Regions from separate parts of the Paenibacillus sp. FSL R10-2771 genome, predicted to be linked through region 3. Evidence: a T-box and tRNA genes for the amino acid it is inferred to sense, from the RefSeq annotation. Region 3 holds a T-box; the other regions hold tRNA genes.
The links. A T-box is a leader RNA that pairs with one kind of tRNA and senses whether it is charged. The one in region 3 lies ahead of metG (methionine--tRNA ligase), so its partner is inferred to be a tRNA-Met.

Region 1: it has a tRNA-Met gene. The T-box ahead of metG (methionine--tRNA ligase) is inferred to sense a tRNA for this amino acid. The anticodon was not compared.
Region 2: it has a tRNA-Met gene. The T-box ahead of metG (methionine--tRNA ligase) is inferred to sense a tRNA for this amino acid. The anticodon was not compared.

The regions. Positions count from the first base shown of each region.
Region 1 is NZ_JBBOBM010000001.1:881,508-886,205, reverse strand. It holds gene NSU14_RS03875 (alpha-amylase family protein) at 1-1,960, shown strand, start outside; tRNA gene NSU14_RS03870 (tRNA-Leu) at 2,503-2,581, opposite strand; tRNA gene NSU14_RS03865 (tRNA-Arg) at 2,749-2,825, opposite strand; tRNA gene NSU14_RS03860 (tRNA-Gly) at 2,832-2,906, opposite strand; tRNA gene NSU14_RS03855 (tRNA-Asp) at 2,943-3,020, opposite strand; tRNA gene NSU14_RS03850 (tRNA-Met) at 3,025-3,101, opposite strand; tRNA gene NSU14_RS03845 (tRNA-Val) at 3,142-3,217, opposite strand; tRNA gene NSU14_RS03840 (tRNA-Glu) at 3,419-3,493, opposite strand; gene NSU14_RS03835 (AAA family ATPase) at 3,637-4,155, opposite strand; rRNA gene rrf (5S ribosomal RNA) at 4,589-4,698, opposite strand, start outside.
Region 2 is NZ_JBBOBM010000001.1:7,317,340-7,322,037, reverse strand. It holds rRNA gene NSU14_RS31660 (23S ribosomal RNA) at 1-1,054, shown strand, start outside; tRNA gene NSU14_RS31655 (tRNA-Ser) at 1,136-1,227, shown strand; tRNA gene NSU14_RS31650 (tRNA-Met) at 1,252-1,328, shown strand; tRNA gene NSU14_RS31645 (tRNA-Val) at 1,338-1,413, shown strand; tRNA gene NSU14_RS31640 (tRNA-Thr) at 1,444-1,519, shown strand; tRNA gene NSU14_RS31635 (tRNA-Asp) at 1,538-1,615, shown strand; tRNA gene NSU14_RS31630 (tRNA-Phe) at 1,644-1,719, shown strand; tRNA gene NSU14_RS31625 (tRNA-Tyr) at 1,724-1,806, shown strand; tRNA gene NSU14_RS31620 (tRNA-Lys) at 1,818-1,890, shown strand; gene NSU14_RS31615 (NAD(P)/FAD-dependent oxidoreductase) at 2,045-2,989, shown strand; gene NSU14_RS31610 (PucR family transcriptional regulator) at 3,121-4,203, shown strand; gene NSU14_RS31605 (ABC transporter ATP-binding protein) at 4,313-4,698, shown strand, end outside.
Region 3 is NZ_JBBOBM010000001.1:3,968,402-3,973,099, reverse strand. It holds gene NSU14_RS17195 (aldo/keto reductase) at 1-258, shown strand, start outside; gene metG (methionine--tRNA ligase) at 786-2,447, opposite strand; T-box leader at 2,564-2,833, opposite strand; gene NSU14_RS17185 (site-2 protease family protein) at 2,956-3,993, shown strand; gene NSU14_RS17180 (hypothetical protein) at 4,061-4,276, shown strand; gene NSU14_RS17175 (GNAT family N-acetyltransferase) at 4,399-4,698, shown strand, end outside.

The sequences.
Region 1 (4,698 bases), 3.1 Mb from region 3:
CCATACTTCTGAATTCATTCCCGGCATCGGCAAAGATTTCACCAAATCCCAGTTTCAATCCATGCTGCGTGCCGGTCATATTGACTCTGTTACGGTATTCTCCAAATGTCATCACGGCTGGGCCTATCATCCCAGTGAAGCCAATGAAATTCATCCGCATCTCTCCTTTGACCTTCTGGGGGAGATGATCGGTGCAGCTCACGAAATCGGAGTCAAGACACCGGTATATCTGTCCGCTGGCCTTGATGAGAAGCTGGCCCGCCGCCATCCCGAGTGGCTGATCCGTGATGCAGAGGACCGCACACGCTGGGTGAAGGACTTCATGACGCCGGGTTATCATGAGTTTTGTATGAATACACCCTATCTGGACGTTTTGCTGGCGCAAATCCATGAAGTAGTTTCCCGTTATGATGCTGACGGTATCTTCCTCGATATCGTCGGCGGCCGTAAATGCCGCTGCCAGTACTGCGTCTCGGCACTGCAGGCAGCCGGCCAGGATCCCCGCGATGAAGCAGCCGTCACTGCCCTCGGTGAACAGACTTATCTGAATTATGCACGCCGTGTCCGGGAGACGATTGACGCGGTAAAGCCAGGCCTTCCGGTCTATCATAACAATGGTCATCAGCAGCGGGGCCGCCGTGATCTTGTCCAGGTTAACAGCCACCTCGAGCTGGAGTCACTTCCGACCGGAGGCTGGGGCTATGATCACTTCCCGCTGTCAGCACGGTACGCCCAGACCCTGGGCATGGAATTTCTCGGCATGACCGGCAAATTCCATACCTCCTGGGGCGAATTCGGCGGCTACAAGCATCCGAACGCGCTGCGGTATGAGGCCGCGCTCAGCCTTGCCCACGGTGCCAAATGCTCCATCGGTGATCAGCTTCACCCTTCGGGCTTCATGGATGTAGCGACCTATGCCCTAATCGGCGCTGCCTATGCCGAGGTAGAGGCGAAGGAGCAATGGTGCAACGGAGTGGAATCCGTTGCGGACATCGCTGTCCTGTCCCTGGAGGCGGCCCGTGAAGCCTGCCCAGACGGACAAGCGCTGAAGGGACAGCGGAATCTGGCTGATGCAGGAGCAGTACGTATACTGAGTGAAGGACACTACCTGTATGATATCGTAGATACGTTCAGTGATTTTGCCGCTTACAAAGTCCTGATCCTGCCGGATGAAGTGCCGGTATGGCGGGAACTGGCTTCCGCTATTGAAGCCTTTACCGCTGAAGGCGGCAAAGTGTTGGCCACCGGCCGTTCAGGACTCAATACGGCAGGTGATGCTTTTGCGCTGAATCTGGGAATCAGCTGGCTGGGAGCCAATACCTACCGGCCTTCTTACTTTAAGCCGTATTTCACTCCCGGCGCCCTCCTGCCTGCCTCTTATGTAATGTATGGTGAAGGTCAGCTGGTAGAATTGCGGGAAGGACAATCGCTGGGTCACCTGGAGAATCCGTATTACAACCGCGATGTCTTTACTTTCTGTTCGCATCAGCATACACCCGGTACCAGAGAAGATAATGGACCGGCCATGGTTGAGAGCAGCAGTGGAATTTACATCGCCTGGGAGGTGTTCAGCGACTATGCGGAAGGCGGCCACCTTATCCTCAAAGAGATGGTGCTGCATGCCCTTTCCCGGCTGCTGCCGCGTCCCTCCCTCCGCACCGGTCTGCCGGCCCGGGGAATAACGACCCTGCAGTACCAGCCGGCGGAGAAGCGCTATGTACACCATCTGCTCTATGCCGCCCCCGCACTGAAGGGCCGGATCGAAGTCATCGAGGACATCGTGCCGCTGCGGGACATTTCTGTCAGCCTGAAACTTCCGTCTCCTGCCCAAATCCAGCGGGTCTATCTGGCTCCTTCGATGACTGAACTGCCGTTTACGGTAAGTCCGGAGGGTGAAATCTCGTACACAATTCCTTACATGGAGAATCACCAGATGGCAGTGATAGAGCTTGCCCCTTAAAAACAAAATTCACCCTACTGGTGAATCCAGATCATACTTATTGATTGCATTTCACCTCAGTTGAAGTTTACCGGGCGGGCTCTATATGAACTATCCGCTCAGCAGGCGGACTGAGATTCCGTTATTTGAGCAGATCTGGCGAAATCACGGAGTATCCGGAATGAGATTCCCCTAATTGTCCTGAACTGCCACATTTTAAGTCCAAATGAACAACATAGCGGATTCTCAGTCCTCTTTCACCTTAGGAGGCATGTTTTCGGCAAAATAACGACTTCTCAGTCCGCTTCAGCAAGGATCTCCTGTTTGTTGCATAGTAGTCACAGTCACCGGGCTCTTATTAATTACTGCGGGTAATCATAACAATGAAGAAAACCGGCGGCGGATGCCGGAAGAGTCAGAGGAATTATACCGCTTGGAATGACAGGCTTATTGGGAGCTAAGTTAAAGGTAATCGACAATAGCTTAACCTGTATAATTACCTTAAAGAAAAAACAGGCTTACAAATTTGCCCGAAAGCAAATCTGTAAGCCTGTTTATGATGATACCGGCGAGAGGACTCGAACCTCCACGGTTTCCCTCTCGATTTTGAGTCGAGCGCGTCTGCCATTCCGCCACGCCGGCAAATTATAAGAATAAATCCATTACGGACCATTTAATTTGAAATAATGGGGCGCCCTGAGAAATGCAGATGCTACGCATCCGGTTGCGACGTAATTCTATCGAAGCTTATGCTGCAACGAACTCGTTCGAATCTTAAGGACACTTTGAGTATTCAATAAAGTTATAAATGGCGCGCCCTGAGAGATTCGAACTCCCGACCTTTTGATTCGTAGTCAAACGCTCTATCCAGCTGAGCTAAGGGCGCAAAATATGGAGCGGACGACGGGAATCGAACCCGCGACCCTCGCCTTGGCAAGGCGATGCTCTACCGCTGAGCCACGTCCGCACACGGTATGTATTCAATATGTTACTTAAGTAAAAATGGCGGAACCGACGGGATTCGAACCCGCGATCTCCTGCGTGACAGGCAGGCATGTTAGGCCAACTACACCACGGTTCCAAATTGGTTGCGGGGGCAGGATTTGAACCTGCGGCCTTCGGGTTATGAGCCCGACGAGCTACCGGGCTGCTCCACCCCGCGTCAGTAATAAATGTATCCACTTCAATCTTGCAAGTCTCCATGGTGGAGGCTGAGGGGTTCGAACCCCCGACCCTCTGCTTGTAAGGCAGATGCTCTCCCAGCTGAGCTAAGCCTCCATCGAAGAAGCAACTTAATGATCATAACACATTCTCATGAGATATACAATCATTATTTATTTCAACCTTAGAGATTGAAGAAGATTATGGTGACTCGTATGGGATACTCTTCACTCCGTTACGAGATTGCGAAGTATTCCTTCCGAAGCCCATCCTCCAACGAACCCAGGGAGTTCTCATCCCATGATTCAAAGAAGATTATGGTGACTCGTATGGGATTCGAACCCATGTTACCTCCGTGAAAGGGAGGTGTCTTAACCCCTTGACCAACGAGCCATATCAACAAACAATCTTTCGACAACAAAAAGTATTATATCAAATATATGAGTATAGTGCAATAGAAAACACAATGATTATTAAAATCTATTATCCGTCCACTTCAACACTATTCTAAACAGGCCATTACAGATCTCCGTTTCCTATTCCATGGTCTCCAACAGAGACATAATAATTCCAGCTACCTCTGGAATGGATATCTGCTCAGTGTCCACATAACACTCAAAGACCTTGTTCTCCAGCCCTGTAAGACATCTCTCCATCTGTACAGCAGCCCAAGAGCCCCTGCCTTCACCACGGCCCTGCAATCTGCTATACAGGGTCTCAGTGGAAGCAGTCAACGTGAAATGACGAACTACTATCCCTTCGCTTCTCAGTCTGCCCACAATCTGCATAAAGTAGTCTGTATCTACTAGGGTCATAGGTACAATAATCGTTCCATTATACTCTGAATCTATGTATCTAAGCATTGAATACGTAAGCTCACGCCAGAGCGGATGGCTCTGAAAATCGTTTTTTGACATGCCTCCTGGAAGGTTATCACGGATATAAAAGCCGGCATTCTCCGGATCGAATACATAAGAATGTGGAATACTCCGGTGGAGCTCAATCGCTGTTTGCGTTTTTCCTGAACCAAAGGTTCCATTCAGCCAAATAATCACATACGCACCTCCCCGATACATACACCAATTATAATCCATATACAAATAGACTATATAAACCATACTTTAGATTACAACTAAATTAGTAACCGATTACTGCTTATGTGATACGTAATTTATTAAATTACCTACACCTGATTCGTCGCTTTCAGATTTGATATTCTTAAGTTACCACTGTACAGGCTTAAATGTTGTTCGTATTTTGCAGGAAATACAAGAATTGCCCGGCTATGTCGCCTGTAGGAAGAGAAATGCTGCTTTTCATACAATATTTTTGGATTATAGCCGAGATTATGAGGAGAATATTGTATTATGAGCAGGAATTTTAAATGCATTCCGTTTCTTCCCCTCAGGCAACGGGCTAAAATCGTGAAATTCATGTGTTATCTGTACAACAAAAAACCACCGTTGAATATCAACAGTGGTCTTAAGTGCTTGGCGGCGTCCTACTCTCCCAGGACCCTTCGGTCCAAGTACCATCGGCGCTGGAGGGCTTAACGGTCGTGTTCGGGATGGGTACGTGTGGAACCCCTCCGCTATCGC
Region 2 (4,698 bases), 3.3 Mb from region 3:
GCTGGAAGGTTAAGGGGAGTGGTTAGGGGTTAAACCCGAAGCTGTGAACCGAAGCCCCAGTAAACGGCGGCCGTAACTATAACGGTCCTAAGGTAGCGAAATTCCTTGTCAGGTAAATTCTGACCCGCACGAATGGCGTAACGACTTGGGCGCTGTCTCAACGAGAGATCCGGTGAAATTTTAATACCTGTGAAGATGCAGGTTACCCGCGACAAGACGGAAAGACCCCATGGAGCTTTACTGCAGCTTGATATTGAATTTGGGTACGATCTGTACAGGATAGGTGGGAGCCGTTGAGGCAGGAGCGCAAGCTTCTGCGGAGGCGCCGTTGGGATACCACCCTGATCGTATCTAGGTTCTAACCTAGTGCCCTTACCGGGTACGGGGACCGTGTCAGGCGGGCAGTTTGACTGGGGCGGTCGCCTCCTAAAGAGTAACGGAGGCGTTCAAAGGTTCCCTCAGAATGGTTGGAAATCATTCGCAGAGTGCAAAGGCATAAGGGAGCTTGACTGCGAGACCTACAAGTCGAGCAGGGACGAAAGTCGGACTTAGTGATCCGGTGGTACCGCATGGAAGGGCCATCGCTCAACGGATAAAAGCTACCCTGGGGATAACAGGCTTATCTCCCCCAAGAGTCCACATCGACGGGGAGGTTTGGCACCTCGATGTCGGCTCATCGCATCCTGGGGCTGAAGTAGGTCCCAAGGGTTGGGCTGTTCGCCCATTAAAGCGGTACGCGAGCTGGGTTCAGAACGTCGTGAGACAGTTCGGTCCCTATCTGTCGTGGGCGCAGGAAATTTGAGAGGAGCTGTCCTTAGTACGAGAGGACCGGGATGGACGTACCGCTGGTGCATCAGTTGTTCCGCCAGGAGCATGGCTGAGTAGCTACGTACGGACGGGATAAGCGCTGAAAGCATCTAAGCGTGAAGCCCCCCTCAAGATGAGATTTCCCAATTAGTAAGACCCCTTGAAGACGACGAGGTAGATAGGTTGGAGGTGGAAGTGCAGCAATGCATGGAGCTGACCAATACTAATCGGTCGAGGGCTTATCCAAATTTTTAATACGCAGATTCGTTTCGGATTCAGTTTTCAGGAATTAATTTCCTGTGCGGATTTACATGGCTACCATTTATTTGGAGAGATACCCAAGTGGCTATAAGGGGACCCTCTGCTAAGGGGTTAGACTGCGTAAGCGGTGCGAGGGTTCGAATCCCTCTCTCTCCGCCATTATAAATCCAATACTTGTAGTGTGGCGGCGTAGCTCAGCTGGCTAGAGCGTACGGTTCATACCCGTGAGGTCGGGGGTTCGATCCCCTCTGCCGCTACCATACATACCCGGAGGCTTAGCTCAGCTGGGAGAGCATCTGCCTTACAAGCAGAGGGTCGGGGGTTCGAACCCCTCAGCCTCCACCATTTTTAAATCTTAGATTCACCTTACACCGTGCCGGTGTAGCTCAACTGGTAGAGCAACTGACTTGTAATCAGTAGGTTGGGGGTTCAAGTCCTCTCGCCGGCACCATTTTTTACATTAAATTGTGGAACCGTGGTGTAGTTGGCCTAACATGCCTGCCTGTCACGCAGGAGATCGCGGGTTCGAATCCCGTCGGTTCCGCCATTTTTTTTGTTTTAAGGCTTGTTTTTATGGCTCGGTAGCTCAGTCGGTAGAGCAAAGGACTGAAAATCCTTGTGTCGGGGGTTCGATTCCCTCCCGCGCCACCATTATGGAGGCTTAGCGAAGTGGCCAAACGCATCAGACTGTAAATCTGCTCACGTACGTGTTCGGTGGTTCGAATCCATCAGCCTCCATCCCTTTTTATGAGCCATTAGCTCAGTTGGTAGAGCACCTGACTTTTAATCAGGGTGTCGAAGGTTCGAGTCCTTCATGGCTCATCCCAATCAAGTCATCACGTTCATGTGATGGCTTTTTTTATGTTTTCTGGAGGTCTGAATATTAAAAAGTATATAAATTACCCGGATTTCGTTTAAAATAGCTCCCCTCGTTTAATTATAAGTCTATAATGCTGTAGAAATGAGGGAATGACAATTGATCTATGATGCGATTATAGTGGGCGGCGGTTTTGCGGGGCTTCAGGCGGCTATTCAATTGGGACGTTACTCGGTCCATCAGGTGCTTGTAATTGATGCAGGAGGCGGAAGATCAAGCATATGCCGGAATTATCATAATATATTGGGCTGGCCTGACGGTGTGCCGGGTGAGGAACTGCGGGCGAGGGGGAGACTTCAGGCCGAAAGGGCAGGTGTAGCGTTTCAGAAGGATAGAATAGTTAAGGCTGAGAAGCCGGACGAATTATTCATACTTCACGGAACCGGGGGGCGGCAATATGCAGGCCGGACTCTGCTGCTTGCTACAGGAGTAATGGACCGGTTTCCTGAGCTGCCGGGCTTACGGCCTGCTCTTGGCATGACGATCTATGTTTGCCCGGACTGTGATGGCTTTGAAATTCAGAACAGGCAGACCGTATTGATGGGCTCCGGTGATGTGGGTGCTAATATGGCTTTTGTTTTAAGGGAACGCACAGGTGACTTGACCTACATTAATCATGAATGTACACCCGTCTCGGCGGAAAATCGTAATCGGCTGCGGGATGAGGATATACAGTATATCGAAGAACCGGTTGCCCGCATTGAGGAAGAGAACGGAAGAATTAAGGCGGTAGCCTTGGAGAACGGTGAGGTTCTGCTGGCAGAGCGCGGATTTATTGCTTTTGGCCAGAATCCGGTACATTCTGAGCTAGCTGCACAGCTGGGAGCAACGCTTCATAAGAACAAGCATGTGGAGGCGAATAAACGTTCATTAATGACTAATATTGAGCATGTATGGGTGGCAGGAGATGTTGCAGTGCATGCGGAGCAGGCGACGGTCGCTATGGGCGAAGGAGCCATTGCCGGGATCTGGATGCATAAGATTTTGAAAAAGATGAATCCGGTAAGTCTGCCTCCAGCCAAGAAGCATTATGCAGCAAAATAGACTTTTGATTCACAACTGATCAAATGTCACTCAGGGTTCAGGAGAGCTATTCCGCAATTTGCAGCAAAATATGATAAAATAGGCGAAAAGAGCAAAAGTGGTGGAGAATGGTGACGATGGATAGTGAGGTTTTGCGTCAAAAATTGGAGCAACTCACCGGAAAGAGAACCGGAATCAAGCAGCTCGGGAGGCAGCATTCAGCTTCTCTTTTTGGCATGGGCACGGAGAAGGATCAAGAGCAGGCGGTCTTTCATGAGGGGTATTTGTGGATTCCCCTATATGAGAATGACGGGCGTATAACCGCGGTGTGGGTGGAGACAGAAGGGCTGTCGCCTCTGGAACTGCAGCTGGTCAATTATGCGGGCCGTAATTTCGCGGTAGCCCTCAAGGCTACCGGGCTTAAGGAAGAAGGAGAGATGGAGGCCCGTCAGCTTAGCGGATGGTTGAACTCGCAGCTTGAGCAAGAGAAGGATGATACAGAGATTCCGGATGATATTACGCTGAAAGGCCGGCTGTTCGGGGATATGATTCCTTTTTTGCTGGTTAGTGAGAATGTCCATAATCCGCAGATGACATACCGTTCGTTAATGAAGCTGCTGCGCAGTTATTTCGAGAACGAAGTTCTGCTAATTCCCCTGTTGGATAAGGAATGGTTAATTTTAGCCCGTAAGGAACTGCTCACCGGCGGAGATGATAAGGAAGATGAGGAAGAAAGTGCTGAGGATCTGCTGTCTCAGACCTCTATGGGACTGCATGAACTGATCGCCAGTGAATGGGTTGGCGTCTTCCATCTGGCGGTTTCTCCGGCCATCATTCCGGTTAAAGGCCTGACAGGCTCCGTTGCTCTGCTGCGCGAGACGATTATTCTGGGCCGGATTTTCCAGGTAGGCGATTATATCCATCTGCCGTGGGAGCTTCATATGGAGCGTCTGGTGAACAGTATCCCCGATGACCGCCGCAGACAGCTGCTGGGTCAGATCGGTGATTATACGGCTGTGCTGGCGGATAAGGAAATGCTGTTGACGCTGGAGACTTTTTTTGAAATGGACTGCAATGTCAGCGAAACCGCGAAGAAGCTGTATATCCACCGGAATACACTCCTGTACAGACTCGACAAGATCAAACAGGAAACGGGAGCCGATGTCCGCAGTTTCGGGGATGCGGCGATTGTGAAGTTAGCCATGTTATTGTATAAAGTGACGAAAAGAAAATAGGATTTTTGTGAACCTTACAAATAGCCAGGAGGCCTGGTCTGGGGTAAGATAAGTGTACAAGAAAGCGTTTGATTTTCTAATCCAATAATTGACTCGAGGGGGAAATACAATGGCAGGCGTACGTTTAGAGCATATTTTCAAAAAATACCCGGGTTCTGATAAAGCAACAGTAATCGATATCAATCTTGATATTAAAGATAAGGAATTTCTCGTACTGGTTGGTCCTTCCGGTTGCGGTAAATCCACAACACTGCGTATGATCGCAGGTCTTGAAGAAATCTCTGAAGGTAAAATGTACATTGGTGACCGTGTAGTGAATGACGTGGCTCCTAAAGACCGCGATATCGCGATGGTATTCCAATCCTACGCCCTGTACCCGCATATGAGCGTGTATCAGAACATGGCTTTCGGTCTGAAACTGCGTAAAGTGAAGAAAGAAGAAATCGACAAGAAAGTGCGCGAAGCAGCAAGAATCCTCGATATCGAGCATTTGCT
Region 3 (4,698 bases):
TTCGCCAGGAATCTCGAAGTGGTCTCGCTGATCGGGCAGATGGCAGCCGAGAAGGACTGTGCTCCTTCGCAGCTTGCGCTGGCTTGGCTGCTTGCGCAGGGTGAGCAAATTGTGCCGATCCCGGGAACAAAGCGGCTGGATCGGGTGCAAGAGAATCTCGGTGCGTTGCAGGTAGTATTGTCAGCGGATGATCTGGCCCGGATCGAGCGGATCTCCCCGCAGGGTGTTGCAGCCGGAGGGCGCTTTCCCGGTCATTAAGGGCTGAATAGTTGAGAGTTGCAGCAGCATCAGCTACGCATTGAAATCCAAAAGCGTTCTTATCTGCACCGCTTGTTTTGTAAGCGGTCTGCGGATAAGGATGCTTTTTTGAGTTGCGCCGGCATATCACCAGTGTTCGGAATCTTGTGAAAACGAAAATAGGTAACATGTAAAAGGTAGTAGGTAGTAGGTAGTAGGTAGTAGGTAGCAGGTGACAGTAACAGGTGACAGGTGACAGGTAACAAGTAATAGGTGACGAGTAACAGGTAGCAGGTGCACTGGAACAAGTGTTCATCGCAAAAGTGAAGCGGACTGAGAGGACCCTATTTCCCGAAAAAGACGCTTTTTGAGGCTGAAACGGACTGAGATTCCGTTATTTTGTTCATCCTGCCCCAAAATGAGGGGCGGCCGGGCATATAAGAGATTCTCAGTCCGATTGACCCGGGAATCTGCCTGATTTGCAGGAATAGAGGAATCTCAGTCCGCCTCATCAGCCAGCTGACGAGGGGATGATGAAGTTTTCCGCCTCAGCGCTGCAAGCTCTTAAGCCGCTCGGTCTCCTCCTCAATCCGCGCCACATCAATCCGTTCGAACAATAATTCCAGCCCCTGCACCCGCTGATGCGCCGGAACGTCTACCGGCTGCCAGACAGGCTGTTCAAGGGCCAGAAACCCCCTGATCTTGCCGCAGGAGAATGGAATGAACGGGTTCAACAGGTTGGATAGATTAGCAATGATCTGTACACAGGTATACAGCGTGCTGGCACAGGCGGCGGGGTCATTCTTAATCTGCAGCCACGGCTGCTGCTGATCGAAATATTTGTTGGCCTGGCGGATATGGGTGAAGACATGCTCGAGCGCTTCTTTGAAGCTGCCCCCCTCAATAAGTCTCCCGGTCTCACTGTACAATGTATTAATGCTGCCGGCCCATGCGGCATCCAGTGTGCCCTCAGGCACCTCGCCATTCCAGAACTTATTCACGAATACCAGACTGCGGTTGACGAAATTACCGAAGGCACCCAGCAGCTCGCTGTTATGGCTGTAGATGAATTCTCTCCACGAGAAGTCGGCATCCCGTTTCTCAGGACCGTTCGCCGTCAGGAAATACCGGATGGAGTCCGGATCGTAGCGGCAGAGAATATCTGGTACCCAGACGGCCCAGTTACGGCTTGTGGAGAATTTCTCCCCTTCGAGAGTCATGTATTCACAGGAGAAGATACGGTCCGGCAGATGAAGGTCTCCAGCACCCAGCAGCAGAGCCGGCCAGATCAGGCTGTGAAAAGGCACATTATCCTTGCCATGCACATAATAGGCTGTAATGGGAGGGTACCCGGCGTCCTTGTTCTCAGTGGATTCAAGCCAGAAATCCTCCCAGCGGTTGCCGGTCCCGGCAGCCCACTGCTTGCTGGCGGACAGATAGCCGCTGACCGCTTCAATCCACACATAGATTTTTTTGTCCGTGAAGCCATCTACAGGAACATCTACCCCCCAATCCAGATCCCGCGTTGCGGCGCGGTCCTGCAGTCCTTCCTGCAGATATCTGCGGGTTAAACGCACAGCATTGTCTCTCCAGCCCTGCGCAGAATCCACATAATCTGAGAGTGCGCATTGGAAGCTGGACAGTGACAAATAATAATGCAGGGTGGAACGCAGCACCGGCGGGGTTCCGCAGATTTTGCAGGTACGCTCCAGCAGGTCAACCGGGTCGAGTATCGTAGAACAGTAATCACATTGGTCACCCCGGGCCTGCTGTCCGCAGACCGGGCAGATTCCCTCTACATAGCGGTCCGGCAAGTAGCGCTGATCCTGCTCACAGTAGCATTGGAGCGTAGACTTCTGGTACAGATGGCCGTTATCCAGCAGCTTAAGGAACAGCTCCTGCACCACACTGTGGTGATGCTCCTGATCGGTCCGGGTGTATAAGTCATAGGTGAATCCAAGCGAACGGAAGCAATCTGTGAATTCCTGATGATATCTGCTGGCGAATTCACCAGGGGATACACCTTCCTGCGCCGCCTGCACAGCGACGGGAGTACCATGGCAGTCACTGCCGGAGACATACAGCACAGCGTCGCCTTTGGCACGGTGATAGCGGGCCAGGATATCTCCCGGTAGAATACTCGCAAGCCTGCCCAGATGCAGGGAGCCATTGGCATACGGCCAAGCCCCTCCGATAAAAATGTTTGTCATGTCATTGTCCTCCTATAAGTTTTGTTGACAGATGTTTCCTTGAAACGGATTCGGACAAAACCCGTTTCGGAAAACATGTTTAGATTTCTAAGCGCACAAAAAAGACTCTCATCCCCAAAAGGGACGAGAGCCTGTGCTCACGTGTTACCACCCAAATTCATCAATGCCTTGCGGCATCCACCTCTTCAGGTACGTCCGCATAAGCCTGCGGGTATACCCTAGCATGGTAACGGATGCGGGTTCCGGCGCAGCCTACGTCCCGTTTATGCGGGCTTCGATGCGCAGCTCTGAGACCATATTCCCGTGGGTTTTCTTTGCTCCTTTTCAGCGGCCGGAGCTCTCTGTGAAAGAATTGCCAAGGTACTCTTTCTCTTCATAGCTATTGTGGTTATCCTAATTACTGGATATCATATATGCAGGTGATGGCTTATGTCAACACCAGATATAGAGATAAAGGAGAATGAGACTTTTGCCGGAAAAAAAGCAGGGAAAGAAAAGCTCAGGCATAATGGGATGGCTTGGTAGCGCGGGAGTACTGCTGCTGCTGAAGGGCAAAACCATTCTGTCTCTGCTTAAGCTGGGGAAGATTGCGGGACCGCTGATTTCGATGATGCTGTCTATCTGGGCCTATGCACTGATCTCACCATGGCAATTTGCAGTGGGCTTCGTTGCCTTATTATTCGTTCATGAGATAGGCCATGTTATCGCTGCCAAGCGGATCGGGCTGCCGGTGAGCGCACCGCTGTTTGTTCCTTTTATGGGCGCATTAATTACGATGAAGAAACAACCGCTGGATGCCAGAGAGGAAGCCTACGTTGCTTTTGGAGGTCCCATTCTGGGGAGCATTGGCGCGGCCGCCGTCTTCGGAGCAGCTTATTACTATCACAGCCCGCTGCTGTATTCACTGGCTTATGTCGGATTCTTTATAAACCTGATCAACCTGCTGCCGATTCATCCGCTGGATGGGGGAAGAATTGCAACTGCGGTTACCCGGTGGTTATGGCTGGTGGGTCTGGTTGGAGGTCTGGCTGTGATCATCTATCTGAAATCTATTCTGTTCGGTATTATCTGGCTGTTATTTGCCTATGACATGTACAAGAAATATATCAGCCGGCGCACGAAGAATCAGATGCATGCCGTATTGAAGAGCTTCCTGATACCGATTGAAGATTTGCAGGATCAAGGGTATCTGATTCCCGGACCTGAGCACAAAAGGGAACTGCCTTTTACCACCTACAGTGATTTGAACCGACAGCAATATCTTGGTGTCCGCTGGGACAATCTGGACTACTACGGTACAACGACTATGCCTGTGCAGTCCATTATCGATAAAGTCCGGATCGTACAGCTGGACCAGCTGTATGTGGATGCTAAGCTGCAGCTGAAGATGCAGTGTGAGATCAGTTTTACAGTGTTTGATAATGATAAATATTATGATGTGCCGGCCGCGTTACGCTGGAGATATGGTATTGCTTATTTTGTACTCGCAGGCTTTCTCGGCGGCATGATGTACCTTGTGCATATCGTTGGCAATGTAAATCTGTAAGAAATCGTTTATGAAGCCCCTGATTCGTCAAAGCTGTATAGAGCCAAGAAGAACAGGGGGTACAATTATGCGCAGGTCAATAGTGTGGAGCGGGGTCATTGGAGTATGTGTGATGCTGGGGACGGCCGGATGTGCGGCTGGCGGTGAGTCTCCCGGGTATACGGGGATTCATAAGATGAACGGGCTGGATGGCAGACTGGATACACCGGATAGTCTTATATCACCGGTTATGCAGGATGTGTACGACCGTTCGATTCCGGAAGAGGTGTATTCCATTCAGTAGTCCGGCGGAAGCGGCTTATCCGTCTTCCCTATCCCTGAAGACCAGAGGCTCTATACAGGATATTAAAAATTCTGTATAATGGCTCAATGTTGATTGGACCTATAGAGAGGGGCTAGAGGAGAATGGCAGTGGAAATCGTACATGTCACTACAGAGGAGCAGCTCCAGATGGCGCTTGCGATCCGCAATAAGGTATTTGTGGAGGAACAGAAGGTGCCGGCCGAAGAGGAGATTGATGAATATGATGTGATCGGTGACAACGCGCATCATTTCCTGCTTAAGGACAACGGGGAGCCGGCAGCTACCGGAAGACTGATTTATTACAAGGCAGAGACCGCTAAAATGCAGCGGATTGCTGTTCACGAGCATTACCGGTCCAAGGGTTTCGGACGGATTTTGCTGCTCGCTATGGAGGGGCATGCC